Regions from separate parts of the Cobetia sp. 10Alg 146 genome, predicted to be linked through region 3. Evidence: predicted binding sites of a transcription regulator. Region 3 holds the regulator's gene; each other region holds the start of a gene.
The links. Region 3 encodes LexA, which represses DNA repair genes until DNA is damaged. Its sites were predicted from a motif close to TACTGTNTANNTANACAGTA; they were not measured.
Positions count from the first base shown of each region.

Region 1: a site for LexA is predicted at 1,172-1,191, ahead of recN (DNA repair protein RecN). Genes of this name have one in related genera too.
Region 2: a site for LexA is predicted at 6,724-6,743, ahead of dinB (DNA polymerase IV). Genes of this name have one in related genera too.

Region 1 is NZ_JARWKT010000005.1:288,377-298,137, forward strand. Features, by position in the region: gene recN (DNA repair protein RecN) at 1-1,095, opposite strand, end outside; gene grpE (nucleotide exchange factor GrpE) at 1,460-2,089, shown strand; gene dnaK (molecular chaperone DnaK) at 2,306-4,228, shown strand; gene dnaJ (molecular chaperone DnaJ) at 4,397-5,545, shown strand; gene QD172_RS11375 (esterase-like activity of phytase family protein) at 5,679-6,704, opposite strand; gene dapB (4-hydroxy-tetrahydrodipicolinate reductase) at 6,915-7,721, shown strand; gene carA (glutamine-hydrolyzing carbamoyl-phosphate synthase small subunit) at 8,299-9,444, shown strand; gene carB (carbamoyl-phosphate synthase large subunit) at 9,512-9,761, shown strand, end outside.
Region 2 is NZ_JARWKT010000002.1:174,284-184,044, forward strand. Features, by position in the region: gene QD172_RS03735 (sigma-70 family RNA polymerase sigma factor) at 107-763, shown strand; gene QD172_RS03740 (anti-sigma factor) at 760-1,563, shown strand; gene QD172_RS03745 (histone-like nucleoid-structuring protein, MvaT/MvaU family) at 1,780-2,166, opposite strand; gene bioA (adenosylmethionine--8-amino-7-oxononanoate transaminase) at 2,851-4,155, shown strand; gene QD172_RS03755 (YrbL family protein) at 4,341-4,961, opposite strand; gene QD172_RS03760 (Na+/H+ antiporter family protein) at 5,261-6,607, shown strand; gene dinB (DNA polymerase IV) at 6,762-7,820, shown strand; gene QD172_RS03770 (EAL domain-containing protein) at 8,217-9,761, opposite strand, start outside.
Region 3 is NZ_JARWKT010000002.1:388,357-398,117, reverse strand. Features, by position in the region: gene topA (type I DNA topoisomerase) at 213-2,855, shown strand; gene QD172_RS04670 (DUF6586 family protein) at 2,855-3,334, shown strand; gene QD172_RS04665 (hypothetical protein) at 3,588-3,827, shown strand; gene lexA (transcriptional repressor LexA) at 3,958-4,587, opposite strand; gene QD172_RS04655 (TetR/AcrR family transcriptional regulator) at 5,139-5,816, shown strand; gene QD172_RS04650 (L,D-transpeptidase) at 5,816-6,358, shown strand; gene nagZ (beta-N-acetylhexosaminidase) at 6,561-7,655, shown strand; gene QD172_RS04640 (mechanosensitive ion channel family protein) at 7,703-9,094, shown strand; gene QD172_RS04635 (hypoxanthine-guanine phosphoribosyltransferase) at 9,075-9,656, shown strand.

The DNA.
Region 1 (9,761 bases), on a different contig from region 3:
CGTACCGACCTCAGTAGCCAGGATCTTCCAGGCATCCCGGCGGGCCGCCACTTCCTGACGCAGGGCCTCGATGGCCTCCTCGTCACCCCCGAGCCCTTCCAGCTCCTCGCTCAGTCGCTGGTGCAGGCCATGCAGCTCCTCGGGCAAGACATGATGCTTGCGGGCGATCTGGTGGATGCGCCCAAGGCGCTCATCGACGAAGGCCAGACGCTCCGGGTCGAGTTCGGTGACTTCGACGAAGCGGTTCAGCTCGCGTGCCGCTTCTTCTATCTGGATGCGTGCCTCTTCCAACATGCCCAGTGCGCTGGCCAGCGAACCCTGCTCGCTGCCCGGCAGGTGTGTCAGTCGCGCCACGGCCTGATTGAGGCGCGCGAGGGCACCTTCATCATCATGATCGCAGCACTCGGCGGCGGCCTGCGCCTCGCTGAGAATCTGTTCGGCATTGGCCAGGGTTTCCTGCTCCTGCTCCAGTGCCTCCAGCTCGCCCTCGCTGAGTGCCAGCTCATCAAGCTCCTCGACCTGATAGCGCAACAGCTGGCGACGAGCGCGTACCTCGTCGCCATCATTGCTCATGCGCTTGAGGCGGCGATGTGCCTCCTGCCAGTGGCGGAAGTCCTCGCGCAGCTGCGTGACCTGCGTCTCGATCCCGGCGTACTCGTCGAGCTGACGCAGGTGCGTCTCTTCCTTCAGCAGCGAGTGGTGGGCGTGCTGGGAATGGATGTCGATCAGGTGCTCACCCAGTTCCCGCAGGTCCGCGATGGTGCAGGGGGTGCCGTTGATCCAGGCCTTCGAGCGTCCGCTGGCGGTGATCACCCGGCGCAGCAGGCAGTCGTCGCTGCCCAGCTCGCGTTCGTCCAGCCACTCGCGCGCGTCGCTGAGGCTTGTGATATCGAAGCGTGCGATGAGATCCGCGCGATCCGCGCCGTGTCGCACGCTGCCAGCATCGGCACGTTCGCCCAGGCACAGGCCGAGTGCACCGAGCAGGATGGACTTGCCGGCACCCGTCTCGCCGGTGATGGCGGTCATGCCGCGGCGAAAATCGAGTTCCAGTGTCTCGACGATGGCGAAATCTTGAATGGCGAGCTGTAGCAGCATGACTACCTCCGAAGGGAAGCTGGGGCGTACGCCGTGCCGATCATTGCCCGTTTCGGGGGTGACTACGGAGTCGCCATACAGGATGTACATACAGTGTATATGGCTTTTTATACAGCACGCTCCGTCGGCCTTCAATCCATGCCGGACTCAGCTGGCAGAAAAGCCGCATCGAAGGCTTGAGAAGCCGAGTGCCGGCCCCATATAAAGGCCCTGACACTCATCGTCGGCAGCAATGGCGCGGCCTTGCTGCCCTACAGGCAACTCATGGCCTGTCTTCAGGGGCTTGCCATCGTCGTCTCGAGGCAGGCTCCGCAGGCCACGAACAGGGCAATGGCGCACAGACGTCGGCCCGCAGGAGAACAGCATGGCTCAGGATCCGCAGACCCCGATGGATGAAGAACTTCAGCGTGCCGCTCGCGACGCCGAGCCGCAGCCGGAAACTCCGGAAGGCGAAGTGATTGAAGACATACTGGATGCCACCGATGTCGCCGCCGAAAGCGAAGGTGAGCTGATCGACAATCCGGAAGCCGAGATGCTGGCCGCTCAGGTCGAGGAACTCGAGCAGGCGGTGAAGGAGGCGAAGGACCAGGCGCTGCGTTCAGCTGCCGAGGCGCAGAACGCGCGCCGTCGCGCCGAGCAGGATGCCGAGAAGGCTCGCAAGTTCGCGCTGGAGAAGTTCGTCAAGGAAATGCTGCCGGTGGTGGACTCGCTCGAGAAGGCGCTTGAGTCCATGAGCGACGACGAGGCAGCCAAGGCACATGTCGAAGGTATCGAGATGACCTTGAAAATGCAGCTGGATGCCCTGAACAAGTCAGGCGTCGAGCAGCTGGACCCGCACGGCGAGCCCTTCGACCCGGAATACCATCAGGCGGTCGCCATGGTGCCATCTCCGGATGCCGAGCCGAACAGCGTCATCGACGTGATGCAGAAGGGCTACACCCTCAATGGTCGCCTGGTGCGTCCGGCGATGGTCGCGGTCAGCAAGGCCAACTGAGGCCCTGCGGGGTCGAGTGGCCATGAGGGCATGTGTCGTGATGGCACATGCCCGCCCTGCGGGGCTTCAAGGAGGATCAGGGCGGCAAAAAATGCCAGCACACCCTTGAAAGCCTGACGCGCGACCCCACTTATTGAAGCAAGTTCAGGTGCCGACACAAGGTACCGACAACCAGACTCATCTTTCAGGCTAGCAACAGATTCGAGGTATACGATTATGGGACGCATCATCGGTATTGACTTGGGTACTACCAACTCCTGTGTGGCAGTGCTCGACGGCGACAAGACCAAGGTCATCGAAAACGCTGAAGGTGGCCGCACCACGCCGTCCATCATCGCCTACACCGACGACAACGAGATCCTTGTCGGTCAGTCGGCCAAGCGTCAGGCAGTGACCAACCCGGAGAACACCCTGTTCGCGGTCAAGCGTCTGATCGGTCGCAAGTTCAAGGATGATGTCGTCCAGAAAGACATCAAGATGGTGCCGTACAAGATCGTCGAAGCCGACAATGGCGATGCCTGGGTCCAAGTGAAGGACAAGAAGATGGCACCGCCGCAGATCAGTGCGGAAATCCTCAAGAAGATGAAGAAGACCGCGGAAGACTACCTCGGTGAAGAAGTCACCGAAGCGGTCATCACCGTGCCGGCCTACTTCAACGACTCCCAGCGTCAGGCGACCAAGGACGCCGGCCGCATCGCGGGTCTCGAGGTCAAGCGCATCATCAACGAGCCGACTGCCGCGGCACTCGCCTACGGCATGGACAAGTCTCGTGGTGACAAGACCATCGCGGTCTACGACCTGGGTGGCGGTACCTTCGATATCTCCATCATCGAAGTCGCGGACGTCGACGGTGAGACCCAGTTCGAAGTGCTCGCCACCAACGGCGACACCTTCCTGGGCGGTGAAGATTTCGACATGCATCTGATCAACTACCTCGTTGACCAGTTCAAGTCCGACAGCGGCATCGACCTGTCCGGCGACAATCTCGCCATGCAGCGTCTGAAGGAAGCTGCCGAGAAGGCCAAGATCGAGCTGTCCAGCGCTCAGCAGACCGACGTGAACCTGCCGTACATCACCGCAGACAACACCGGTCCGAAGCACCTGAACGTCAAGGTGACCCGTTCCAAGCTCGAGTCGCTGGTCGATGAGCTGGTCGCTCGCTCCCTGAAGCCGTGCCAGACCGCTCTGGCCGATGCCGGCCTGTCCGCTTCCGAGATCGACGATGTCATCCTGGTCGGTGGTCAGACTCGCATGCCGCTGGTGCAGTCCAAGGTCGCTGAATTCTTCGGCAAGGAAGCGCGCAAGGACGTCAACCCGGATGAAGCGGTCGCCGTCGGCGCCGGTATCCAGGGCGGCGTGCTGGGTGGCGACGTCAAGGACGTGCTGCTGCTGGACGTGACGCCGCTGACGCTGGGCATCGAGACCATGGGTGGCGTGCTGACTCCGCTGATCGAGAAGAACACCACCATCCCGACCAAGAAGTCTCAGGTGTTCTCCACTGCTGACGACAACCAGGGCGCGGTGACCATCCACGTCCTGCAGGGTGAGCGCAAGCAGGCGGCACAGAACAAGTCCCTGGGGCGTTTCGACCTGGCTGACATCCCGCCGGCCCCGCGTGGTGTGCCGCAGATCGAAGTCGCCTTCGATCTGGATGCCAACGGTATCCTGAACGTGTCCGCCAAGGACAAGGCCACCGGCAAGGAACAGTCCATCGTCATCAAGTCTTCCGGCGGCCTGTCCGACGAAGAGATCGAACAGATGGTGCGTGACGCGGAAGCCAACGCCGACGAAGACAAGAAGTTCGAGGAAATGGTCCAGCTGCGCAATCAGGCCGATGGCATGATCCACGCGACCAGAAAGACCCTGACCGAAGCCGGTGACAAGGCCGAAGCCAGCGAGAAGGAAGCCATCGAGACGGCGATCTCCGAGCTGGAAGAAGCCCTGAAAGGCGACGACAAGGACGCGATCCAGGCCAAGCTGGATGCGCTGACCGAAGCTTCCGGCAACCTGGCGCAGAAGATGTACGCCGAGCAGGGTGCCCAGGGTGAGCAGGCTGGCGACGGTCAGGCTGACAAGAAGCAAGACGACGACGTGGTTGACGCCGAGTACGAGGAAGTCAACGACGACAAGAAGTCCTGAGGGATCTCTTGAACGACGTCTGATGACAGCGCGGGAGCCTTGCGAAGGTGTCCCGCGTTGTCGTTTGCACCGGTAGCGTATCGCGTGGGCGCACGCTGTCGGTGACAGCCGATATCCCAGAACAGACAGGCAGCCTTGGGCTGCCAGCAATCCAGGCGGACCTGATCCATGTCCAAGCGTGATTATTACGAAGTGCTTGGTGTCGAGCGTGGCGCCGACACCAAGGACATCAAGAAGGCGTACCGACGCCTGGCTCAGAAGCATCACCCTGACCGCAATCCGGATGACGAGGCCTCGGCGGAGAAGTTCCGCGAAGTGTCGGAAGCCTACGAAGTGCTGTCCGATGCGGACAAGCGCGCGGCCTATGACCAGTTCGGTCATGCCGGTGTCGACGGCCAGGGCGGCGGTGGCTTCGGCGGCGGTGGCTTTGGTGGTGGTGCCGGTGGCTTCGGCGACGTGTTCGGCGATGTCTTCGGTGACATCTTCGGTGGCGGCGGTGGTCGTCGCAATCCGAACGCTCCTCAGCGTGGTAGCGACCTGCGCTACAACCTTGATCTCGACCTGGAATCGGCGGTCGCCGGTACCACGGTCGACATCCGCGTGCCGCGTCTGGCTGCCTGTGGTCACTGTGATGGTGACGGCGCCGAGCCGGGTTCCACCAAGGAAACCTGCCCGACCTGCAACGGCATGGGCAAGGTGCGCATGCAGCAGGGCTTCTTCGCGGTCGAGCAGGCATGTCCGACCTGCCACGGGCGTGGCGAGAAGATCAGCGTACCGTGCCGCAAGTGTCACGGCGAAGGCCGCGTGCAGGAATCCAAGACCCTCTCGGTCAAGATTCCGCCGGGCGTCGACACCGGTGACCGTATCCGCCTGAACGGCGAAGGCGAGGGCGGTGTCAACGGCGGGCCGTCAGGTGATCTGTATGTCCAGGTCAATCTGCGCGAGCACGAGATCTTCAAGCGTGATGGGCGTCACCTGCAGTGTGAAGTGCCGATCAGCTTCGTGGATGCAGCGCTCGGTGGTGAACTCAACGTCCCGACGCTGGATGGTCGTGTCGTGCTCAAGATTCCGGCCGAGACCCAGACGGGCAAGTTGTTCCGACTGCGCGGCAAGGGCGTCAAGCCGGTGCGTGGTGGCCCTGCCGGCGATCTGCTGTGCAAGGTGGTCATCGAGACACCTGTCAGCCTGAACGAAGAGCAGAAGGAGCTGCTGCGCCAGTTCCAGCAGAGTCTTGGCGATACCGGCAAGAGCCACTCGCCGAAGGAGAACAGCTTCTTCGATGGCGTGAAGAAGTTTTTCGAGGACATGAAGCCCTAGGCTGCGTCTTCGTTCTCCTCCGCGCTGGCGGATGCGCAACGCGAAAGCCCCACCCCGATGACTCGGGTGTGGGGCTTTTTCATTGTCAGGGCTCGCCTGACATGTCATCAGCGATGCGCTGTCAGGCGATGTTTCACTCTTGAGAGGCTGGCGTGAAGGCCTCGGGCTCGATCACCGCGAAACAGCTCAGCAGCGTGGTCTGGAAGCTGCTGAAGTTGTCATCCGAAACCATCAGGAAGCGATTGCCCTCCAAGTGGGTGAGCCCTTCGAAGTTGTCCAGTGACCACCCCTCGCCACTCGACAGGCGGGCAAGGGTGCGGACCTCGACGGTCGTCCCCGGCTCTCCCAGATGCGCGCGCCGCAGGCTGATGACCAGCGGATAGGGCGGCGAGAAGGCGCGCTCCAGCATCAGGATGTCCCCGTCCGGCAGCATCTCCATGGCGGTCAGGCTCGAGCCCGTGTCGCTGGCCAGGGGATAGCGCCATTCCTGCTTGCCATCCAGCGTGAACAGGCGCGTGGTGCCTTCGTCCATGCCCTCCGGGGTGGCTTCCAGACCGGCGAGCAGGCCGTACTCGGGGTGCAGGGTCAGCGCCTCCATGCCATTGTTGGGGGCGGCACCGCGTACGCCCACGGGGGTGGCGGGTTCGCTGATCGCCAGTCCGCTGGGCAGGAAGTGCTCGACTCGGGGTTGCTGCTCGAAGCTGATGACCAGACGGGTATCGCCGCGCCGGCCGTTGTGGTCCTTCAGCAGCTGCATGCCTTCGGCATCGCTCAGGGCGCCTTGCAGGGAGATGTCGGTCTCGTCGCGCAGCGTATAGGTCTTGAGTGCCTTGGCACCGACCAGCTCCCCATGGCGGAAGGCCAGGCGCAGACGGTGCAGCCAGCCCCGGTCCGACACGGCGTACAGCAGGGATTCATCCTTGTCCCAGCCGATATCGGACAGGCCGCCGACGGGGGTGCCATCCAACCACTTGCCTGGCAGCTTGAGGGTGCCGCACCACTGGATCTCCGGCAGCTGGCTCATCTGCTCCGGCGAGGCCAGCGAGTAGGGGCGCGGGTGAACGCCACAGGCACTCAGCAGGCCGGCAACTGCCGTGGCAAGGGTCGCGAGGCGCAGCAGGCGCCAATGACGAATGGCATAACGATGAAGTAGCGACATGCTGACTCCGGGAACTGAGCGGTGAAGAGGGAGTGACGTGGACGGGCAGGAACTCAGTCTCCCGCTACTCTAGCGCGTAACGGGGGCAAATACATGACGTCAGCCAACGCTGCAGGCGGCTGATATACTCGCGGAGACAGCACAGGTGGCACACCCTCATCATCGCCGTGGGGTGGCTGCCCTCAAGACCCACAACAGGCAGGAGTCAGCATGACCCGTATCGCAATCATGGGCGTCGCCGGACGCATGGGACGCACGTTGGTCGAGGCCGTCGGTGCCGTGGAAGGCCTGACGCTGACAGCGGGCATCGTCGAGGCCGGCAGCTCCCTGGCAGGTGCCGACATCGGCGAGCTGGCGGGGCAGGGGCGTCTGGGTGTGGTCGCCAGTGACAGTCTGGCCGCCGTGGTGGATGACGTCGATGTCGTGATCGATTTCACCGCGCCGCAGGTGACGCTGGCCAATCTGGCGCTGTGCTCGGAACATGGCAAGCGCATGGTCATCGGCACGACCGGTTTCAGCCCGGAGCAGCTCGAGCAACTGGATGGCTATCGCGACAGCGTGCCCTTCGTGTTTGCCGCCAACATGAGCTCCGGCGTCAATCTGACGCTGAAGCTGCTGGAAACGGCAGCCCAGGCACTGGGGGATGCAGGGTATGACATCGAGATCATCGAGGCGCACCACCGCCACAAGGTCGATGCCCCCTCCGGCACGGCACTGGCGATGGGCGAGGCGGTGGCACATGCCATCGGTCGTGATCTCGAGACCCACGGTGTCTTTGCACGCGAAGGTCAGTGTGGTCCGCGTACCGACAAGGAAATCGGCTTCGCCACCGTGCGTGCCGGTGACATCGTCGGCGAGCATACCGTGATGTTCGCCACCGAAGGCGAGCGCATCGAGATCACCCACAAGGCCTCAAGCCGCATGACCTTCGCCAAGGGCGCGGCGCGTGCCGCCGAGTGGCTGTCAGCGCGTGGCGTCGGACGCTACGACATGCAGGACGTGCTGGGTCTCAAGTGATGTCCCGTCGGGGGCTCGGGTCGCGATCGCGTCCCGGGCACTCGATTTGCCGCGTTCGAGTGGCTTCCGGGCGCATCGTGGAAGCTGTCACTGCCGACAGGATATTGTCGGTCGGCGGTGATGGGTGTCGCACCTTGCGGCGGGAAATGTTCCTGGCAGGTGATTCAGGGGACAGGCTCGCGATCACTCCCGATGCTCCAATAAGCTGACTGCTGTGACGAAACGACCGTATGGTGGGCACTGCCGCCCGCTCGCGGTGCAGTCATGGGGTGGTCAGCACCGCAGGATTCGGGTAATCTCTACCCAATTTGGCCGCACTCTTGGGGCCGCTGTGACAAGCAATATTCCGAAGAATGATAACAAGCGGGATGAAGCCTGATTTTTCGGTTTCGTCCCGCTTTTTTGCAGCCTGAATTTGCCGCTTCCGGCGAGCGCTCCTCACATGGGGAAGGCGCGTGGGAAGAGTGGCAGCGGGACCCAGACTCGGCGTCAGCCGAGTACGACAATCAAGCAGCATGTCCGGTGTTCGACCGCGGATTCCGGGCAGGAAAGTGGACACTTAGGGGAGGACGTTGCGTTGATCAAACCCGCGATACTGGCCTTGGAAGACGGCAGTGTATTTCACGGCAGCGCCATCGGCGCTGATGGGCAGACCAGTGGCGAGGTGGTGTTCAACACTGCCATGACCGGCTACCAGGAAATCCTGACCGATCCCTCCTACACCCGACAGATCGTCACTCTGACGTATCCGCACATCGGCAATACCGGCATCAACGACGAGGACAACGAGTCCGATCATGTCGCGGCCGCCGGCCTGGTCATCCGCGACCTCCCGCTGCTGGCCAGCAACTTCCGCTCCACTCGCTCTCTCGATCAGTACCTGCGTGACGAGAATGTCGTCGGCATCGCGGATATCGATACGCGTCGTTTGACGCGCATCCTGCGCGAGAAGGGCTCGCTGAACGGCGCCATTCTCGCCGGTGAGGATGCTCAGGGAGATGACGCCGTCGAGCGTGCGCTGGAAGCCGCTCGTGCCTTCCCGGGCCTCAAGGGCATGGACCTGGCCAAGGAAGTCTCCTGCCGCGAGTCATTCGAGTGGCACGAAGGCGAATGGACCCTGGGAGAAGGCTACGCCGACACCCGTGAGTCAGAGCGCCCCTTCCACGTGGTCGCCTACGACTACGGCGTCAAGCACAACATCCTGCGCATGCTGGCATCGCGTGGCTGCCGTCTGACCGTCGTGCCGGCGCAGACGCCTGCCGCCGAGGTGCTGGCGCTCAACCCGGATGGCATCTTCCTGTCCAACGGTCCGGGCGACCCCGAACCCTGCGACTACGCCATCACCGCGATTCGTGAAGTGCTCGAGACCGAGACGCCGGTCTTCGGTATCTGCCTCGGTCACCAGCTGCTGGCCCTGGCCTCCGGTGCGAGCACGGTCAAGATGGGCCACGGTCACCATGGTGCCAACCACCCGGTGCAGGATCTCGATAGTGGTGTGGTGATGATCACCAGTCAGAATCACGGCTTCGCGGTGGATGAAGCCGGTATGCCGAGCCATCTGCGCGCGACCCACAAGTCGCTGTTTGACGGTAGCCTTCAAGGCATCGAGCGCACCGACCGTCCGGCCTTCAGCTTCCAGGGTCACCCGGAAGCCAGCCCCGGCCCGCAGGACGTCGCCCCGCTGTTCGATCGTTTCATCGAGATGATGCGCGCGCGACGCTGAGCCGAGCGCAGGCCCGAGGGCCTGATCCATCGTTGAGTTCAGTCACCAGATCATTGCGGGAAGAGACATGCCGAAACGTACAGACCTGAAAAGCATCCTGATCATCGGCGCCGGCCCCATCGTCATCGGCCAGGCGTGCGAGTTCGACTATTCCGGCGCACAGGCCTGCAAGGCCCTGCGTGAAGAGGGTTACCGGGTCATCCTGGTCAACTCCAACCCGGCCACCATCATGACCGACCCGGTGATGGCCGACGCGACCTACATCGAGCCGATCACCTGGGAGACCGTGGCGCGCATCATCGAGAAGGAGCGTCCGG
Region 2 (9,761 bases), 210 kb from region 3:
ACACGCCATGCTCTGCATGTCTCGCCATCAAATCACCTTCATGCCTCCTCGACGTGCACCATCAATGTCACAGCCGAGGGGTTCACACGACTCTGGAGCTCTCTCCATGTCACTTGCCAACCTCTCATGGGGCGACTACCGTCAGCTGAACGATGGATTCCCAGCCAATGGAGTCGGGCCCCCGATGCCAGCACACACGACACCCGTCAGTTCGCAAGACCCGGACGACTTTGACCACGCCAGTGCCATAGAGGCCTGTGCGCTCGGTGATGAAACCGCCTTTCGTCGCCTCTATGACCTTGAGTCCGGCCGCATGCTGGCACTTGCCATGCGCCTGCTCGGCAGCCGGGATCAGGCCGAGGACGCCGTCCACGATGCCTTCATCAAGCTGTGGTCCAATGCCGGCCAATATCGCCGTGAACTCGGCAATGGCCGCGCCTGGCTGTTCACCATCCTGCGCTATCGTGCACTGGATCAGCTGCGGGCCCAGGGACGGACGCCCCGCGGTGACAGCGAGGCGCTCGATAGCCTCGCCGACTTGCTCGCCAACCCGGAAGCGGCAGCACACGACAGTCAGACAGCCCATCAGCTGAGCGATTGTCTGGGTGAGCTGGAAGCCCCACGACGCGAACCCATTCTGCTGGCATTCTTCAAGGGCCTGACCCACGAGCAGATCGCCGAAAAACTCAGCGCCCCGCTCGGCACCATCAAGGGTCGCATCCGTGCCGGACTCAAGCGACTGCAGGAGTGCCTGTCACGATGAACCATTCCCCGATCCCCGAATCTCCACAAGAGCAGAATCTGTTGCTGGGTGAACACACCCTGGGCCTGCTGGACCCCGAACGTGAAGCCGAGGTGCGCGCCTGGATAGAGCGCGACGATGAGGCCGCCCGCATGGCACTTCGCTGGCAGCAGCACTGGCTGAGCGTCAGTGATCGCCTGCCGCCGGAACCGGCCTCCGATTCGCTGTGGAAACGCATCGATGCCAGCCTGACGCGCCTCAAGCAGACTCCGACGCCAGCCAATGACACGGGTGGCGCTCCTGCTCCGCAAGCCCCCTGGCTGTGGCGCTGGCTGGGAGGCGGGCTGGGTCTGGGGCTGGGCGCCGGACTCGCCCTTGCTCTGGCGATGCAGGTGGGACCCTTCGCGCCTCAATCACCACAAGATGGCACCCCGCCGGTGGCGACCGAAGTGCCCGAGTCATCCGCGCAGCGCATGGTCGCGGTGCTGCAGACTCTCGAGGATCCTGCCACGCCGACCTGGGTCGCCAGTGTCACGGCCGGTGGCGGACTTCAGCTGACACCCAAGGTCACTATCGAGCGTCCGACGGATCGCGCCATCGAACTCTGGACCCTGACCGATCCAGCGGAGGGCCCGCGTTCGCTGGGTCTGGTGGACCCGGCGGCAGGTATCGAGTTGAGCGCCGAACAGATCGGCCGCATGAGTCCTGGCCAGTTGCTCGAGATGACACTGGAACCCAGCGGTGGTTCGCCGACCGGCAAACCGACCGGCAAGGTGCTGGCCATCGGCCGCCTGGTCAACCTGGGACAGATCGACAGCTGACGGGAGCGCTCTCTGCCCAGGCTCGCCCGCCCTGCTCTCGGAGGCCCCCCAGGCCATGGGGAGCAAGGTCAGCGCAATGGCAACATCAGCGCCAGACACGAACGCCAGACACGAACGCCAGACACGAACGCCAGACACGAAGAAGCCCCGCCATGGCGGGGCTTCTTCGTGTCTGGTCAACCGTCTCTTCAGCAGATGCTCAAGGAAAGTGTCAACTCAGCTCTCGGTACGCTCGAGCCAGGATTCGACGGTTTCGGCACCGTGCTCTTCCTTCCACTCTTTCAGCTGCTTGTGATTGCCACCACGGGTCTCGATCACTTCACCGGTATTCGGGTTCTTGTAGACCTTCAGCTTGCGCTTGCGACGAACGCCGCCAGCCTTGGTTTCCGCGCTCGCGGCAGCTGCCGGCGTCTGGCTGGCTTTCGGATCCAGCAGGCCAATCACGTCGCGAGTGGACTTGCCGTATTCACTCATCAGGGAATCAAGCTTGTCCTTGAATTCCAGCTCATTCTTCAGGCGATCATCGTTGCGCAGGCTTTCCAGTTGCTCTTGAAGTTTCTTGAGCTCTTGTTCTTTCTGCATGAAATCGGTCAACAGGGACATGGGGTTCTCCAAGGGTATCGGGACAGTCAGGAATTCACTTCCGGAAACAGGTGCTGCGAAAGAATTCGCCGATCAACAAATAACAGCTGCTTCCTGGATTTGGCTCACGCAGGGACTTGGGACAGTAAGACCCTACAGAAGCTGAAGGGATTATAGACCAAGCATGTCCACGCCGTGAAGCACTAATCAACTAACGACAAGTTAATCAAGCGCTCTCTGGAATGCAATAGCTGGCACTCGAAAAGATATGTGAATTCAAAATAGTCTCTGCCTGCAAATATCGTTAATTAGAATCGACATGAGCCTAGAGTCCCTATATGGCGGGCGTCAGCGGCCGTCAGGCGGTATTGTAGAATCACATCGACATCACAGGCAGGTAAATTCTCTCGCTGGCAAGCCGCAGCTTTCATGAAGTATTCATATTGTGACTTTTTCAGTAGCTCTTTCATCACACATCATCACTCCGAGTCCCTCTTGTTCTTGAGCGTATCCTCAAAAGCATGCAGACACAGAGGAAAGTAAACCTTCGCTTCAGCTCCACCAATCCCCCAGCACTATTTCCGCCGGCAATATTAGAGACATCACCCCCTCCAGAAAGTGACACTTCACAAATCATGTCAACCTGATAAAGTGGTCAAGGTTAACAAAGAGGCTCAATTGCCGTCAGCGTCGATGGAGAACATCATGTCCTACCCCCAGACCGCCTCACATGCCGATCAGCCACAAGCGCTTTGGCATCCGTATACGCAGATGCACGCGATGCCTGCCCCGCTTGAGGTCGTGGGCGGAGTCGGGCCGCGCATGACACTGAGTGACGGCGAGACCCTGCTGGACGCAACCTGCTCCTGGTGGTGCATGATCCATGGCTATGGCCATCCTCGACTCGTCTCCGCGATTCAGCAGCAAGCGGCTCAATTGTGTCATGTGATGCTCGGGGGCATTCGGCACCAACCGGCGATGGCGCTGGCCGAGGCACTGGTGCGCATCACCCCGGAGGGGCTGAACCACGTGTTCTTCTCGGACAGTGGCTCTGTCGGCATGGAAGTCGCCATGAAGATGGCAGTGCAATACCAGCAACAGCGTCAGGATCGTGATGACACTCGCGGGCGGACGCGAATGCTGTCGTTGATGAAGGCCTACCACGGGGACACGGCAGGCTGCATGGCGGTCTGCGACCCGGAAGAGGGCATGCACTCACTGTTTGCCGACTTCCTGCCCAGACATCATTTCGCGCCGGCACCGACGGCGGGATTCACGGCGCCATATGAAGAGGTCCTCGGTGACATCGCAGCGCTGCGCAGAGAGCTCGAGACGCATGATGACATCGCCGCCCTGCTGATGGAGCCGCTGCTCCAGGCAGCCGGCGGCCTCAACATGTACTCGCCTCACTACCTGAAAGCGGCACGTGATTTATGTGACGAGTTCGGCGTGGTGTTGATCTTCGATGAGGTCGCGACAGGATTCGGACGTACTGGAAAACTGTTTGCCTGTGAGCATGCAGATGTGACGCCCGATATCATGGTGCTGTCAAAAGGACTGACGGGAGGGTATCTGGGACATGCTGCCACCCTCGCCCAGAGCCATATCTTTCATGCCTTCGATGGCAAGGATGCCAATACTGCCTTCATGCATGGCCCGACGTTCATGGGCAACCCATTGGCTTGCCGAGTGGCACTGGAAAGCCTCAAGGTTTTCGAGGAAGACGATTATCTCGGCAAGATCGCCAGCCTCAATCAGGTACTACGAGAGGAACTCGCGGATTTCTCACATCCCGCCATTGGCGACATACGCGTATTGGGAGCCACTGCCGTGATAGAAGTTCACGATGCAGCAAGTCTTGAAGGGGCTCAGGCTCACGCTCGTCAGCAAGGGGTCTGGTTGCGACCCTTCGGCCGCTGGCTCTATACCATGCCGGCATATATCACCTCACACGACGACTTGCGCAAGATCACGCATGCCATGAAGAGCCACTTTACCGACAATCTCTGAGGCAAGACGTCAGGACAGGGATCTGCTCGGCTGCCTGTCGGCTGACGGGGAGTGACTGAGAGTGACGATCGCCCTCATCACTCCCCTCTTCTTCCTTCACTCTTCTCTCAACTCCTATCTTCTCTCTTCTCTCAACGCCGAGATTCGAGGCCCATCTCCCGGCAGGGGAATGCGGTCGGAAGCGCTCAATCTCCCCATAGACGCCGCTCGAGGCGCGCATGTGCATCTGCCGTCAGCATCCCGCCCTTCATCAGTTTCTTGAGAAAATGACGATAGCGGCGGGCGATCTTGCGGCGCGCCAACCAGGCGATACCGGTGGCGAGGGGGATGAAGTCCGGATTGGAGATGCCATCGATCAACCACAGGCGCGGGGATTGATGCTCGCGAAACTGGACCACGATGTTGCGATCATTGAGGTCGGACGGTATCAGCCAACGCTTGTCGAGATAGCGATAGAGGTTGGCCAGCTCATCCATCAATGCCTCCTCCCCCACCCGCTCGGGAGTTTCATGACAGACCTCTCGCAGACGGCGCGAGGTCGTGCCGTCATCGTCGAGTATCAGATCGAAGACCAGCCCGAGGCCCTCTCGGGTCGCCACGCTGCCATGATAGGCAGGCACGTAGGACCAGTCGTGCACACCTCGCCTCACGAGCCCTTCGAAGTAGCGCTGCTCGCGCTGATTCTGGCGGCTTCCTTTGTCGGGATAGCGCGGTACCTTGATGCAGCGCCGAGGATCACGGGGGTCCTGATAGACACGGCGATCATTGCCCATGCCGATGACACGGGCATTTTCAAGCTCCAGCATGCGCTCTCCTGTTGAATAACGCCTGCGACTGCAGCCGCCGGGCAGCGTGGCATTCTACAAAAAGCCCTTCCCTTGCGCCAACCGTGCCGCCGGCGGCCGCGTTCCATGAGGTCATTCATCGGCCATTCAGCTTGGGACCTCGCTCTGGTATGATAACGCGCCGTTTTCTGGCAGTTTCAGGACGAAACCGCCTGACGTAAGCGATCAGCACGACTTGCGAGGTATTGCCCGGGATCGGGTGGCCGCGCACACCTGCAACCCCCGCTCCATTGGCACATCTCCCTTAATGAGGTACTCGCATGAATGCGGTAATACTGGCCGTTCTGGTCATGGTCGGCCTGTCACTGGCCCGAGTCTCGGTCGTCTTCGCTCTGGTGGCCGGCGCCTTGGTCGGCGGCCTGTTCAGTGGCCTGTCTCTGACTGACACTCTCGGCGCCTTCAACGACGGCGTCGGCGGTGGTGCCAAGGTCGCCCTGGCCTATGCCACGCTCGGTGCCTTTGCCGTGGCCCTGTCTCGCTCCGGCCTGCCGGATCTTCTTGCCGCACGCCTGATCGGCATGCTCAATGGGGAGAGCACCCCTCGCCGTCAGACCGCCATCAAGTACGGCTTGCTGGGCAGCGTGACATTGGTGGCGATCTCGTCCCAGAACCTGATCCCTGTCCACATCGCCTTCATTCCGATCCTGATTCCGCCACTGCTGGTGGCCATGAACCGCCTGCGCCTGGATCGCCGCGCTGTCGCCTGTGCCCTGACCTTTGGTTTGACGGCTCCCTACATGCTGCTGCCGGTGGGCTTCGGTTCCATCTTCCTCAATGACATCCTGCTGGCCAACATCAATGAAGCGGGCCAGGCAATGGGGCTGGAAGTCACCCGCGGCATGGTGCCGATGGCGATGGCCATTCCGGTAGGCGGCATGTTCCTGGGACTGCTGACTGCGGTCTTCGTCTCCTATCGCAAGCCGCGTGATTACGCCAATCGCGAGATCAAGTCGACCAATGTCCCGCACCATACTCCAGTGCACGCACCATCCCGCAGCGGCCTGATCATGGCTGGGGTCGCCATCATCGCCGCCCTGGGCATCCAGCTCTATTCCGGCTCGATGATCCTGGGCGGCCTGGTCGGCTTCGCCATTCTTTCCCTGGGTGGCCTGTTCAAGTGGAACGAAGCCGACGACCTGTTCACCTCCGGCATGCGCATGATGGCGCTGATCGGCTTCATCATGATCTCGGCAGCCGGCTTCGCCTCCGTCATGAAAGCCACGGGTGATATCCAGACCCTGGTGGATGCCTCCTTCCACATCATCGGAGACAACAAGCCGTTGGCCGCGCTCGTCATGCTGATGGTCGGTCTGTTCATCACGCTGGGCATCGGCTCCAGCTTTTCCACCATCCCGATCATCGCGGCGATCTATGTCCCGCTGGCCCTGCAGTTCGGCTTTTCCCCTCTGGCGACCGTCGCCCTGATCGGCACCGCGGCCGCACTGGGCGATGCTGGCTCCCCCGCCTCCGACTCCACGCTCGGCCCGACGGCAGGCCTGAATGTCGATCAACAGCATGATCATATCTGGGACAGCGTGGTGCCGACCTTCATCCACTACAACATCCCGTTAATCGTCTTCGGCTGGGTAGCGGCGATGACGCTGTAATCCGCCGGCCAGGGTAGCCTGGCAACGGCAACAGGAAATACGACAACGCCCGGCAGGCATCACGTCTGCCGGGCGTTGTCGTCTCTGGGCGAAGAATGAGGCGACACGCCGCCTGACACTGGACAGCCATCCAGTCTTTTAGGATGATGCGCGAATGCGCAAGATCCTTCATGCTGACTGCGATTGTTTCTACGCCGCCGTCGAGATGCTTCGTCACCCAGAGTGGCGCGAGGTGCCCATCGCCATCGGTGGCCGCACCGAGCAACGTGGCGTGATCGCCACCTGCAATTATCCGGCTCGCGCCTTCGGCGTCCGCTCTGCGATGTCCACAGCGCGCGCCCTGCGCCTGTGTCCGCAACTGATACTCGTCCCCCCCGACTTCGAGCGCTACCGTGCCGTCTCGCAGGAGATCCAGGCACTGTTTCACGAACTGACACCACTGGTGGAACCTCTATCGCTGGACGAAGCCTACCTGGACGTCAGCGACATCGAGGAATTTCAGGGAAGCGCGACCTGGATGGCGCGCTGGCTGAAGGAAGAAGCCCTGAAGCGCACCGGGATCACGCTGTCGATCGGCGTGGCCGCCAACAAGTTCCTGGCCAAGATCGCGAGTGATTGGGAGAAGCCCGATGGCCTGACGGTGATCACGCCAGAGTCCAGCGACGCCTTCATTCGTAAGCTGCCCGTCGGCAAGCTGCATGGCGTCGGCCCGGCCACGCTGGCCCGCCTCAATCGGCTGGAGATTAGCACCTGCGATGACATCCGCACGACACCACTGACCACACTGGTCGAACACTTCGGCAAATTCGGACATCGCCTGCATGAACTCTCTCATGGCATTGATGACCGCCCTGTCAAGGTCGAGAGAGAGCGAAAGTCCATCAGTGTCGAACGCACTTTCGATCAGGATCTTCCGGATCTCTCCGCCTGCCTCGCCAAGCTTCCCATGCTGATGGAGCGCCTCGGGGAGCGTCACGCACGCCAGGAACAGCCGGTGCTGGCCAAGCAGTTCGTCAAGGTACGCTTCAACGACTTCACCAGCACCACGCTGGAAAGCCTCCTCCCCGCCTCCACCCTCTCATTGCCGGACGCCAGGAGTTTCGCACTGCTGATGGAGCAAGCCTGGCAACGTGGCCATCGACCGGTGCGCCTGCTGGGAGTCGGTGTCCGACTCAAGGCCCACGAAGAGACGCAACAGCTGGGGCTGTTCTGAGAGGGTGCCGCGCCTGACTGGCAACCTTGACGGACGGATGACAGGCATAAAAAAAGCCAGTCACAAGGACTGGCTTGTCCGGTCATCGATACCCCAAGGGTATCGCCGGAAGGGTCGTGAAACCCGCTCAAGGAACCATCGCAACCTGCAATGCAGGCAGGAAGCGAGAGTGGGCGAACAGCTCTGCGCATTGAACGACGCAGCCACTCTCGGCAAACGCCTGCGGGGAGCATGAGATGCTCGACCCGCAGGTGTCAGGAAGGAATGCCCAGATTCATCGATGATGATGACAGTCCATCCGCTTCAACTGTCAGCATCATATCTTTTAGCCCGCAAACTAAAAAGCCGATCCACAGCAACAGTCCCATGCCACAACGGCACCGGATCAACGCTGACTCAATGGCAACCGTTGGATGCACTGGTTGGATCACTGGACGGGCGATGGGCGCCAGGATGAGGCGGGTTGTTGCCCCCGGACAGCAGCCGCTGGATGTCCGCCGCCGCCATGGGCTTGTAGAAGTAGTACCCCTGAATGAGATCACAGCGCATTTCACGCAACAGCTCGAGTTGCTGGATATTCTCCACCCCCTCGGCCACCACCTCCAGCCCCAGTCGATGCCCGAGGAAGACCGTCGCTTCCATGATGGCGCGATCCTTGGGTTCCTGAGCACATTCGATCACGAAGGAGCGATCGATCTTGAGCGCCGTCACCGGCAGCATCTTGAGGTAGCTCATCGAGGAGTAGCCGGTCCCGAAATCATCGATCGCGATCTTGTAGCCTCTGTCGTGCAGGGCACGCAGGCTATCGCGCACCTTGACGTCAGCATCGATCAATACGTTCTCGGTCAGTTCGATGCCGATGTCCCGTGGCGTCAGGCCATATTCCGCCACGCATGCCTCAAGACGCTGGAAGACGTCGCTGTTGATCGCCTGACGCCCGGAGATATTGATATCGATCCGATAGCCCTTGATCCCCATGGCATGCCACTCGGCCTGCTGGCGACATGCCTGGCGAATCACCCAGTCACCCAGGCGCTCGATCAGATTGGTGCGCTCTGCCACCTTGATGAAGTCAGTCGGGGGAATGGGCCCCTCGGGCGCATGCCAGCGCATCAGCGCCTCTACCGACTCGATACGCTCACTGCGCGCCGCGACCTGAGGCTGGAAGTGGAGGAACAGCTCGCCACCCCCATCCTCGCTCAGCAGCGTCTGAAGGCGCCCCGCCAGATGATGCTGATGCAGCATGGCATCGCGCACTTCCTGGTTGAAGAACTGATATCCATCACGCCCGGCCTGCTTCGCTCGGTGCTTGGCGACGTCCGCATTGCGCACCAGTTCCGGCGCATCATTGCCATTCTCGGGATAGAGGCTGACGCCGATGCTCAGACGCAGCAACAACTCACGCCCTTCTATCTGGAAGGGGCGCTGGAAATCTTCGCGGATCCGCTGCACGACCGACAAGGCATCACTTTCATAATCCAGGCGCGGCATCGCCATGACGAATTCATCGCCGCCGAAGCGTGACAGTAGATCCTGACTCCGCTGGAACCCCTGCAAGCGCGACGCGACGCTGCGAATCACGAGGTCCCCCATCTCATAGCCCTGGGTATCGTTGATCTCGGTGAAGTGGTCGATATCCAGGAACAGCACCATCAAGGTATCGCCGTGACGCTGACACTCCCCGAGCATGTTCTCGAGCTCAGTCTCGAACGTCTGCCGATTGGGCAGTTCGGTCAACGGATCGAATCGCGTCATGTAGTCCAGCTCACGCTGCACCTTGCGCTCGCCCGCCAGATCGATGTCGATGCAGAACATCAATGGATTGTCCGACCGCTCACCCAACATGACGTGGTGAGAGAACACCGGCACCGGTGCGCCTGACTTGTGCTTCAGCTCAAGCTCGCTCGCCGGGATCTGGGTGCCGTGATTGACCCACGCGTG
Region 3 (9,761 bases):
GATGACCGCGTCATGCCTCGGGCGTCGATTCTCGAGATTCGGGGTGGTGTGTGATGTCCGCTGCCACCACCCACATGTCGTGGTGCTGGCAACATTGCTGGTCAGCGCTGAAATGCTGGGGTAGGGTAGGCGCATTTTTAGGCTGGGATAAAACCCAGCGCTACGAGTCATTCGCCGGTGCAGTCAGCGCCGGCCAGGAGATGCGAGCAACCATGGGCAAGTCACTGGTGATCGTCGAGTCGCCTGCCAAGGCCAAGACCATCAACAAGTATCTCGGCAACGACTTCGTGGTGAAGTCGAGTGTCGGGCATATCCGCGATCTGCCGACCAGCGGTAGCGGCAAGCAGGCCACCGATCCCAAGGAGCGTGCCCGTCAGGCAGCCGAGACGCGCAAGATGTCGCCGGAAGCCAAGGCGGCTCACAAGGAAAAGAAGGCCAAGACGCAGCTCATCCGTCGCATGGGGGTAGACCCGGAGAACGGCTGGGAGGCGCATTACGAGATCCTGCCCGGCAAGGAAAAGGTCGTCTCCGAGCTGACGCGCCTGGCCGAGAAGGCCGACACCATCTATCTCGCGACGGATCTGGACCGCGAAGGGGAGGCGATTGCCTGGCACCTGCGCGAGACCATCGGTGGCGACGATACCCGCTACAAGCGCGTGGTGTTCAACGAGATCACCAAGAAGGCGATCACGGCGGCCTTCGATGAGCCGGGCGATCTGAAGATGGACCGCGTGCATGCTCAGCAGGCGCGTCGCTATCTGGATCGTGTCGTCGGTTTCATGGTCTCGCCGCTGCTGTGGGCCAAGGTGGCTCGTGGGCTGTCGGCCGGGCGAGTGCAGTCGGTTGCCGTGCGCTTGATCGTCGAGCGTGAGCGTGAGATCCGTGCCTTCATTCCGGAAGAATTCTGGGATGTGCACGCAGAGCTTGCCGCGACCAGCGGCGAGGCGATCCGTTTCGAGTTGGCGCGTCAGGATGGCAAGGCCTTCCGTCCGACCAGCGAGAAGGAAACGCTGGATCGCATCGCGGCGCTGCGTACCGCTCGGCTCGCGATTTCCAATCGCGAAGACAAGCCGACCCGCTCCAAGCCGAATGCCCCCTTCATCACCTCGACCCTGCAGCAGGCGGCCAGCAGTCGTCTCGGCTTCTCGGTCAAGAAGACCATGATGATGGCGCAGCGCCTCTACGAGGCCGGTTACATCACTTACATGCGTACCGACTCGACCAATCTGTCGGCGGACGCGGTGGCCACCGCGCGGGACTTCATCGCTGAGGAATTCGGCGACAACTATCTGCCGCAGGCCGCCAACGTCTACTCCAGCAAGGAAGGCGCCCAGGAAGCTCACGAAGCGATCCGTCCCTCCGAGGTGGCGCGTCGCGCGACGGACCTCACCGGCATGGAGCGTGATGCGGAGCGTCTGTATGAGCTGATCTGGCGTCAGTTCGTCGCCTGCCAGATGGTGCCGGCGGAGTATCTGTCCTCGACCCTGACCATCGAGGTCGATGGCTACGAGCTGCGCGCCAAGGGCCGGGTGCTCAAGTTTGACGGTTATACCCGCGTGATGAAGCCGGCGGGCAAGAAGGAAGAGGACCAGTCACTGCCGGACCTGGCCATCGGCGAGGTGCTGGAGCTGGTCGAGCTGGACCCGCAGCAGCACTTCACCAAGCCGACGGCGCGTTACACCGAAGCCAGTCTGGTCAAGGAGCTGGAGAAGCGCGGCATCGGCCGTCCTTCGACCTATGCGGCCATCATCTCGACCATTCAGGATCGTGGTTACGTGGCGCTGGAAAATCGGCGTTTCTACGCCGAGAAGCTGGGTGACATCGTCACTGATCGTCTCAGTGAATCCTTCAAGGACCTGATGGACTTCGGCTTCACCGCGCGCATGGAAGACTACCTCGATGAGGTGGCCAACGGTCAGCGCAACTGGCGTGAACTGCTGGATGCCTTCTACGCCGAGTTCAAGGCCGAGCTGGATCACGCCCAGTCAGAAGAGGGCATGCGCCCGAATCAGCCGGTGCCGACCGATATCGCCTGCCCGACCTGTGGCCGCGAGATGCAGATCCGTACCGCCTCCACTGGCGTCTTCCTGGGGTGCTCCGGTTACAACCTTCCGCCCAAGGAGCGCTGCAAGACCACCATCGACCTGTTGCCGGGGGATGAGGCGGTCGCCGCTGACGCGGATGAGAATGCCGAGACCGATGCACTGCGTGCCAAGCGCCGTTGCCCGATCTGCGCCACGGCCATGGACAGCTATCTGATCGACGAGCAGCGCAAGCTGCACGTCTGCGGCAACAGCCCGGACTGCGTGGGACATGAAGTCGAGCAGGGTCAGTTCCGCATCAAGGGCTACGATGGGCCGGTCATCGAGTGCGACAAGTGCGGTGCCGACATGCAGCTCAAGACCGGGCGTTTCGGCAAGTACTTCGGCTGCACCAACGAGGATTGCAAGAACACCCGCAAGCTGCTCAAGTCCGGTGAAGTGGCACCGCCGAAGATGGACCCGATCCCCATGCCGGAACTTGCCTGCGTGAAGGTCGAGGATCACTACGTGCTGCGTGATGGCGCCAGTGGCCTGTTCCTTGCCGCCAGTCAGTTCCCCAAGAATCGCGAGACGCGTCCGCCGCTGGTCAGCGAGCTCAAGGCGCATGCCGACGAGCTCCCGGAGAAGTATCACTTCATCCTCAAGGCGCCGGAGAAAGACCCCGATGGCCGCCCGACGCAGATTCGTTTCTCGCGCAAGGCCAAGGAGCAGTTCGTGATGACGGACGAAGATGGCAAGGCGACGGGGTGGAAGGCGACCTTCGACAACGGCCGTTGGGTCGTCGAGGACAAGCGCAAGGGAGCCAAGAGCTGATGAGCCAGCGTGGCCGCACCAATCAACTGCTGTATCAGGCCGAGTTGCTGCTGGAGCAGGCGGCCGTCGCGACGCGTGATGAGCATGCCGTCGCACGGCGCATGGCCGGTGAGGAAGGGGCGCTGGCGTTGATGGAGCTGGCATTGGCCTCGTTGATCGAGGAGTGCGCCGCGTCGGCACGCTGGCCTGAGGGCAGCTGGCGCGAGCGGCTGGCCACACCGCCGACTCCCGTGGCGGAAATCGAGCAGTTGCGAAGCCTGCAGGCGCAGCCGGACAGTTGGTTGAGCCAGCTGGTGGCCGATATCACGCGTCTGCATGAAGAGGGCGGTGCTGCCCGGCGTGAGGAAGGCCAGGCGCGTGGCGATGGTCTCATCATCGCCGCGGCGGCCAATGCGCCTCTGGCAGAGCGTCTCGCCACGGCAGTCAGCGCCATGAAGGCGTTGCTGTCACACCTTCGCGAGTCGAATGTGGAGTGGTAGCGTCGCGCCTTGCCTGACCCGAAGGCGCTGGCATGTCACGCACCTGTCATTCAGGTGACGCCCTGGCATGACGGGTGCTAGACTGGCGGCATTGTGGCAAGCCCTGCATTCTCCGGTACGACCATGGCTCTGGCTGTGGTCGTACTTTTTTCTGCATTGTCGCCAGTGACTGCAAGTCGCAGGGCCTGCCCGCCGTCAAGCTGACGATCACAACGACGCCGGTATCCTCAGGATGCCGTGCAGGAGGAATGACGTGTCCGATCCCGCCGTACTTGAAATCGTGCAAATGGAAGATGGGGAAGTGATCCTGCGTGCCGCCGAGAGTGAAGGTGAGCCACTTCTGAGTATCCGCATCTCCGATGAAGCTGCCGATCTGCTGCGTGACAATCGCTTCGAGGTCGCGCGTGAGATGATCGACCACGCCATCACCCGCACCCGCCTGTGGGATGGCGAGGATGATGAAGACGAGCAGTCGGAAGGCATGGTGCACTGAGCACTTCCCGCATGTCTGCCTGCCACGAAAAAACCCGCCAATCGGCGGGTTTTTTCGTGGATGCCCTGATGGCGACAATCGTCATCTGCGCGTCAGCGCTGTGAGGACAGACTGCCTGCGAGCCTTGAGATCAGTGCAGGCCGCCATCGCGGATCACGCCCACGCCGAGGCCCTCGATTTCCAGGCTGTCCGTGCGCAGATCCACCTTGATGGGAGCGAAGTCCTCGTTCTCGGCTTCCAGCCATACGTAATGGCCATCGCGACGGAAACGCTTCACCGTCACTTCATCCCCCAGACGCGCCACCACGATCTGTCCGTCACGCACGCTGCTCGTGCGGTGCACGGCCAGCAGGTCACCTTCCAGAATGCCGACATCCTTCATCGAGACCCCGCGCACGCGCAGCAGATAGTCGGCGGCAGGCGAGAAGTAGTCACTGGGCAGCGGGCAATGGCGATCGATATGCTGGCTGGCCAGGATAGGGCTGCCAGCGGCCACTTCCCCGATGACCGGCAGGCCCTGCTCGCTATCCTCTTCCGCCTCGGCCAGAGACGGCACGCGGATGCCCCGCGAGGTGCCCGGCACCATCTCGATGGCTCCCTTGCGCTTCAGGGCACGCAGATGCTCTTCCGCGGCATTCGGTGAGCGAAAGCCCAGTGCCTGGGCGATTTCGGCACGCGTTGGCGGATAGCCTGAGGACTTGATGGTCTTGATGATGAAATCGAAGACATCCTGCTGGCGCGGAGTAAGCGGCTGAGTCATGGGCATTGCCTTTGGCCTGGGCGGCATCTGAGCTGACGGCACGGGGTGTGCATCCATACAACTGTCATTGTATCCAGTCATGGCGGTCATGCAAGGCATCGTGGTTGCTTTGGCAGCAACGTTGCCGGCATCTTCGTCGACATCGACATGCTGACGCGAGACAGCGGGTGTCCGGGACGCCCCATGACCATCCCGTCCCCGAATGTCCCGCGTGAATGCGCGTCCTGCCGGTCTTGGCTGTCGAGTGTTTGAAACAACCAGCAATTGCCAGTCATGGCATGGACAGCTAGAATTACCTTGTTTCAAACGAATGTTCGTCGGGCGCATCCGGCTACCGGTACACAGGCCCTGTGTGTCCTGTGCTCGGGACACGGCTCGTGGCAGCCTCCGCCTCGGAGTCGCTGCCTGACACGCGGTGCGTGAAGACCGACATGTCGTTTGATTGACCTGCATGAGAAGAGTCGCCCCCCGGGCCACGGCCTTGCCGTTTCCCGGGGGGACAAGGACTCCCGTGCCCCCTCGTGACTGATCACCTGACAAGGCATCCGCCCATGGCCCAGACCGATACCGTTACCCGTATCCTCGATACCGCCGAGGTCCTGTTCGCCGAGCGAGGCTTCGCCGAAACCTCGCTGCGCAATATCACCAGCAAGGCCAAGGTCAACCTGGCGGCGGTCAATTATCACTTCGGCTCCAAGAAGTCATTGATCCAGGCAGTGTTCGCCCGCTATCTCGACCCCTTCAGCGAGCGTTTCCATGCGGCACTCGACAGTGTCGAGCAGCAGCATGCCGGTCGTCAGGTGCCGCTGGAAACGCTGCTGGAAGTGATGGCGCGCACGGTGCTGGAGGTGCCGGCCGAGCGCAACAGCCTGCGTACCTTCATGCGCCTGCTCGGGCTTGCCTATACCCAGGGGCAGGGTCACATGCGTCGCTACATCCGCGAGCATTACGGCACGGTCTTCAGCCGCTTCGCCGAGCTCCTGAAGCTTGCGACGCCGGACCTGCCAGACAACGAGCGCTTCTGGCGTCTGCACTTCATGCTCGGCAGCGTGATCTTCACCTTCTCGGGACTGGACGCACTGCGCGATATCGAAGAGGCCGAATACGGCCATCACACCAGTGTGCGCGAGCTGATCCAGCACATGCGTCCGGTGGTGGTGGCGGCGATGGCGGCTCCGCTGCCGGCCTCGCTCGGAGATGGTGAAGCGGTCACCCAGGCGGCCAGCTGATGGCTTGCTGGGTGGCGGTGGATCTCACCCGCCAGCGTCTTGAGATACGCAATGACGCGCCCAGTGGCAGTCGTGATGCGCCGCCCCCCGCGGCTGACCCTGACACGCTGGTGCATGCCTGTGCGATCTCCAGCGGCCTCAACGGTATCGGCGAGCTCGATGGCAGCGGTTGCACGCCGACCGGCTGGCATGTGGTTCGCGCCGCGATCGGGGAGGGCAATCCGCGTGGTGCCGTCTATCGTGGGCGGCGCTTCACGGGAGAGGTGTTCACGCCTCGACTGGCCGCCGAGCACCCCGAACGCGACTGGATCTTGACGCGTATCCTGTGGCTCAGCGGTCGTGAGGCCGGCATCAACCGTGGCCGCAACGCGGCGGGACAGCGCGTCGACAGCCTGCGGCGCTACATCTACTTCCATGGCACGCCGACCAGCGAGCCGATGGGCACCCCGGCCTCCCATGGGTGCATTCGTCTGCGCGATGAGGATCTGCTGTGCCTTTACCAGCATGCGCCCGCCGGAACGCCAGTGCTGTTGCATGCCTGACGCTGCGTTGCCTGGCGGCTGGTGCTCGCGACTGTTCGAGTCGCGCTCAGTCGGCTAGAATTGCGCCTTTCCTCGCGCCGGCCGCCTGTCCTGAGGCTTGTCTTCCAGGCTGCCGAGCCCCGTAACGACATGAAACCCTGCCGTGCGTGCCATGCCTTGCAGCGCATGACACGGCCAGCAGGCCATGGACAGGAAGGATGTCATGACACAGCCATTGGGCTCCGTAATGCTCGACGTCGAGGGGCATACCCTCACGTCTGACGAACGTGAACTACTGGCACGCCCCGCCGTCGGCGGCGTCATCCTGTTTGCGCGCAACTGTGTTTCTCCCGAGCAGGTGCTGGCGCTGTGCGGTGAGATCCGCCGCGTCAATCCACATCTGTTGATCGCCATCGATCAGGAAGGCGGACGGGTGCAACGGCTGCGCGAAGGCGTGACCCGCCTGCCGCCGATGCGCGCCCTGGCACATTGCTGCCTGGGACGTGACTGTGACGGCTGCGGTGATGATGCCCAGTCGTCAGGGCTCGGGTTTGCCCGTGACGCCGGCTGGTTGCTGGGCATGGAGATGGCCGCCATTGGCTGCGACATCACCTTCGCGCCGGTATTGGATATCGATGTCGCGGGCTCCACCATCATCGGCGACCGCAGTTTCGGGACGACTCCCGAGGACGTGATTGCCGTCGGTACCGCCTTCATCGAGGGCCTGCGCGAAGCTGGCATGGCAGCGGTCGGCAAGCATTATCCCGGTCATGGTGGCATCGCGGCGGATACCCACCGCGAGCGCGTGATCGACCCCCGCCCCTTCCGCGAGCTGCGCGAGCATGATCTCAAGCCCTTCGCGGCGCTGGCGGATCGCCTGGGTGGCGTGATGCCGGCTCATGTCATCTACCCCGATTTCGATGCGCGCCCCGCCGGCTTCTCGCCAAGCTGGCTGGGGCTGCTGCGTGAGGAGTTCGGTTTCAAGGGCGCCATCTTCTCCGATGACCTGGGCATGGCGGCTGCCGTGGCCGAGGGCGAGCCGGAAGTGCGCGCTCGTCTGGCACTGGATGCCGGCTGCGACATGGCGCTGGTGTGCAATGATCCCGCCGCCGCACGTGCCGTGCTCGACAGCCTCGATGGGGATGAGCAGCGCAATGCCGGCAAGCGTCAGGCGCGTCTGCGCTACGGGCGCGCCCGCCCCACGCTCGAGGGCCTTGCGGGGCTGTCTCGCTGGCGGCGTACCCATGCACGTCTCGAGGCGCTGGCGGCCAGTCAGCCGCTCGAGCAGGTGGCCATGCCATCGGGCTTGGCTGAATGAGCCAGCCTTGAGGGGCTTTTCCTCCAGACGTCACCCAAGGACTCCACATGGCTGAGAAATCCGCCACCGAGGCGGCTGCCGACAAGCTGGCGGCGCCTGCCGAAGAGATGATCAATCACTGGGTCGAGCCGCTGCGCAACTGGGTGGAGCAGACCTTCGGTCTGCCACTCTGGGGGATCAACCTCGCCCTGGTGCTGGTGGCCGTGGTCGTGCTGCATCTGAGCGAGCGCATTCTGCTCAGTCGCCTGGCCGTGCATGCCGAGAAGAGTCGCAACCTGTGGGATGACGCGCTGCTGCATGGGCTGCGCCATCCGCTGTCTCTGTGGCTCTACAGCATGGGGTCGCTGGTCGCGCTGGATATTCTTGCCCATCAGTTCGCGCCCGGCAGCCTGGAGGCCTATCTGGGCACGGTGCGCCAGATCATCACCCTGCTGGCGCTGGCCTGGGCGTTGATTCGCATGATCAAGCGCTTCGAGTCGCTGCGTACCACGCCACCGCCCGGCACCAACGTCAATGCGATGGATGCCACCACGGCCTCGGCGATCAGCAAACTGCTGCGTGCCGTCGTGATCGTGCTGGTGGGTCTGGCCATCCTGCAGAATCTCGGTGTGTCACTGTCCGGCGTGATGGCCTTCGGTGGGGTCGGCGGTATCGCGGTGGGCTTCGCCGCGCGTGATCTGCTGGCCAACTTCTTCGGTGCCCTGATGATCCATCTCGACCGCCCATTCAAGGTCGGTGACTGGATTCGCTCGCCGGACCGCGAGATCGAGGGCACCGTCGAGGACATCGGCTGGCGGCTGACGCGCATCCGCACCTTCGACATGCGTCCGCTCTACATCCCCAACGCCATCTTCACCAGCATCGCGGTGGAGAATCCGTCACGGATGTACAACCGGCGCATCTTCGAGACCATCGGCTTGCGTTATGAAGATGCCACCCGGGTCGGTGACATCATCACCGCGGTCCGCGAGATGGTGGAAGGGCATGACGAGATCGACCAGACGCGGACCCAGATCGTGAACTTCAACAGCTACGGTGAACACTCGCTGGACTTCTTCGTGTACGTCTTCACGCGCACCACCGACTGGGTGAAGTATCACGCCATCAAGCAGGATGTGCTGCTGCGCATCCATGACATCATCCGTGAGCACGATGCACGCGTGGCCCTGCCGGGGCAGCGCCTGCACTTCGCTGACGTGCTGTCCCTCGAGGGCGCTGCTCCTCAAGGCGACACGAATGCTGATCGCGAGTCGTCCTCGCGCCGACCGCAAGACGAACAGGACGGCAAGGCCGCTGAAGCCTCGCCGTCACACGCTGCGCAGAGCGGGTCCCGCCGTTCTGCTTCATCCTCCGCTGCTACATCCTCTGCCACGTCCGCCCGACGTGGAGATGAGGCCAGTGATACCCAGGAAACTCCCGATGCTGACTCCGACGCCTGACTCCCTGAGCGCCCTGCATGCCGAAATGCGAGACGTGATGGACAACGCCGACTGCCTGATTCCCCAGGCAGAGCTGGAGGTCGCACTCGATCGCATGGCCGGGGAGTTGACCCGCAGCCTTGGTGATCGCATGCCGATCTTCTACTGCGTGATGAATGGCGGCCTGATTACCGCAGGTCAGCTGTTGACCCGACTCAAGTTCCCGCTGGAAGTCGATTATCTGCACGCGACGCGTTACCGCGGTGCCATGCGCGGTGGCGAGCTGTTCTGGCGCGTCAATCCGGAACTGCCGATGGCCGGTCGTGACGTGGTCATCGTCGATGACATCCTCGATGAGGGTGGCACCCTGGCGGCCATCATCGAGTACTGCCGTGAAGCGGGTGCGCGCAGCGTGTCCAGCTGTGTGCTGGTGGACAAGAAGCACGATCGCAAGGCCTATCCGGGCTTCAAGGCCGACTTCTGTGGTCTGGATGTCGAGGACCGCTTCCTGTTCGGTTTCGGCATGGATTACAAGGGCTACTGGCGCAACGCGCCGGGCATCTACGCGCCCAAGGGGCTGTAGCGTTCCTGAAGACGAGGCGGTTTCGTCGCGCTGCCGTCCTGTCTCACCATCGCAGCCACGCCGGCATGTGATCACCACCCGCCCGGGCCACCGCGGCGGGTGGTG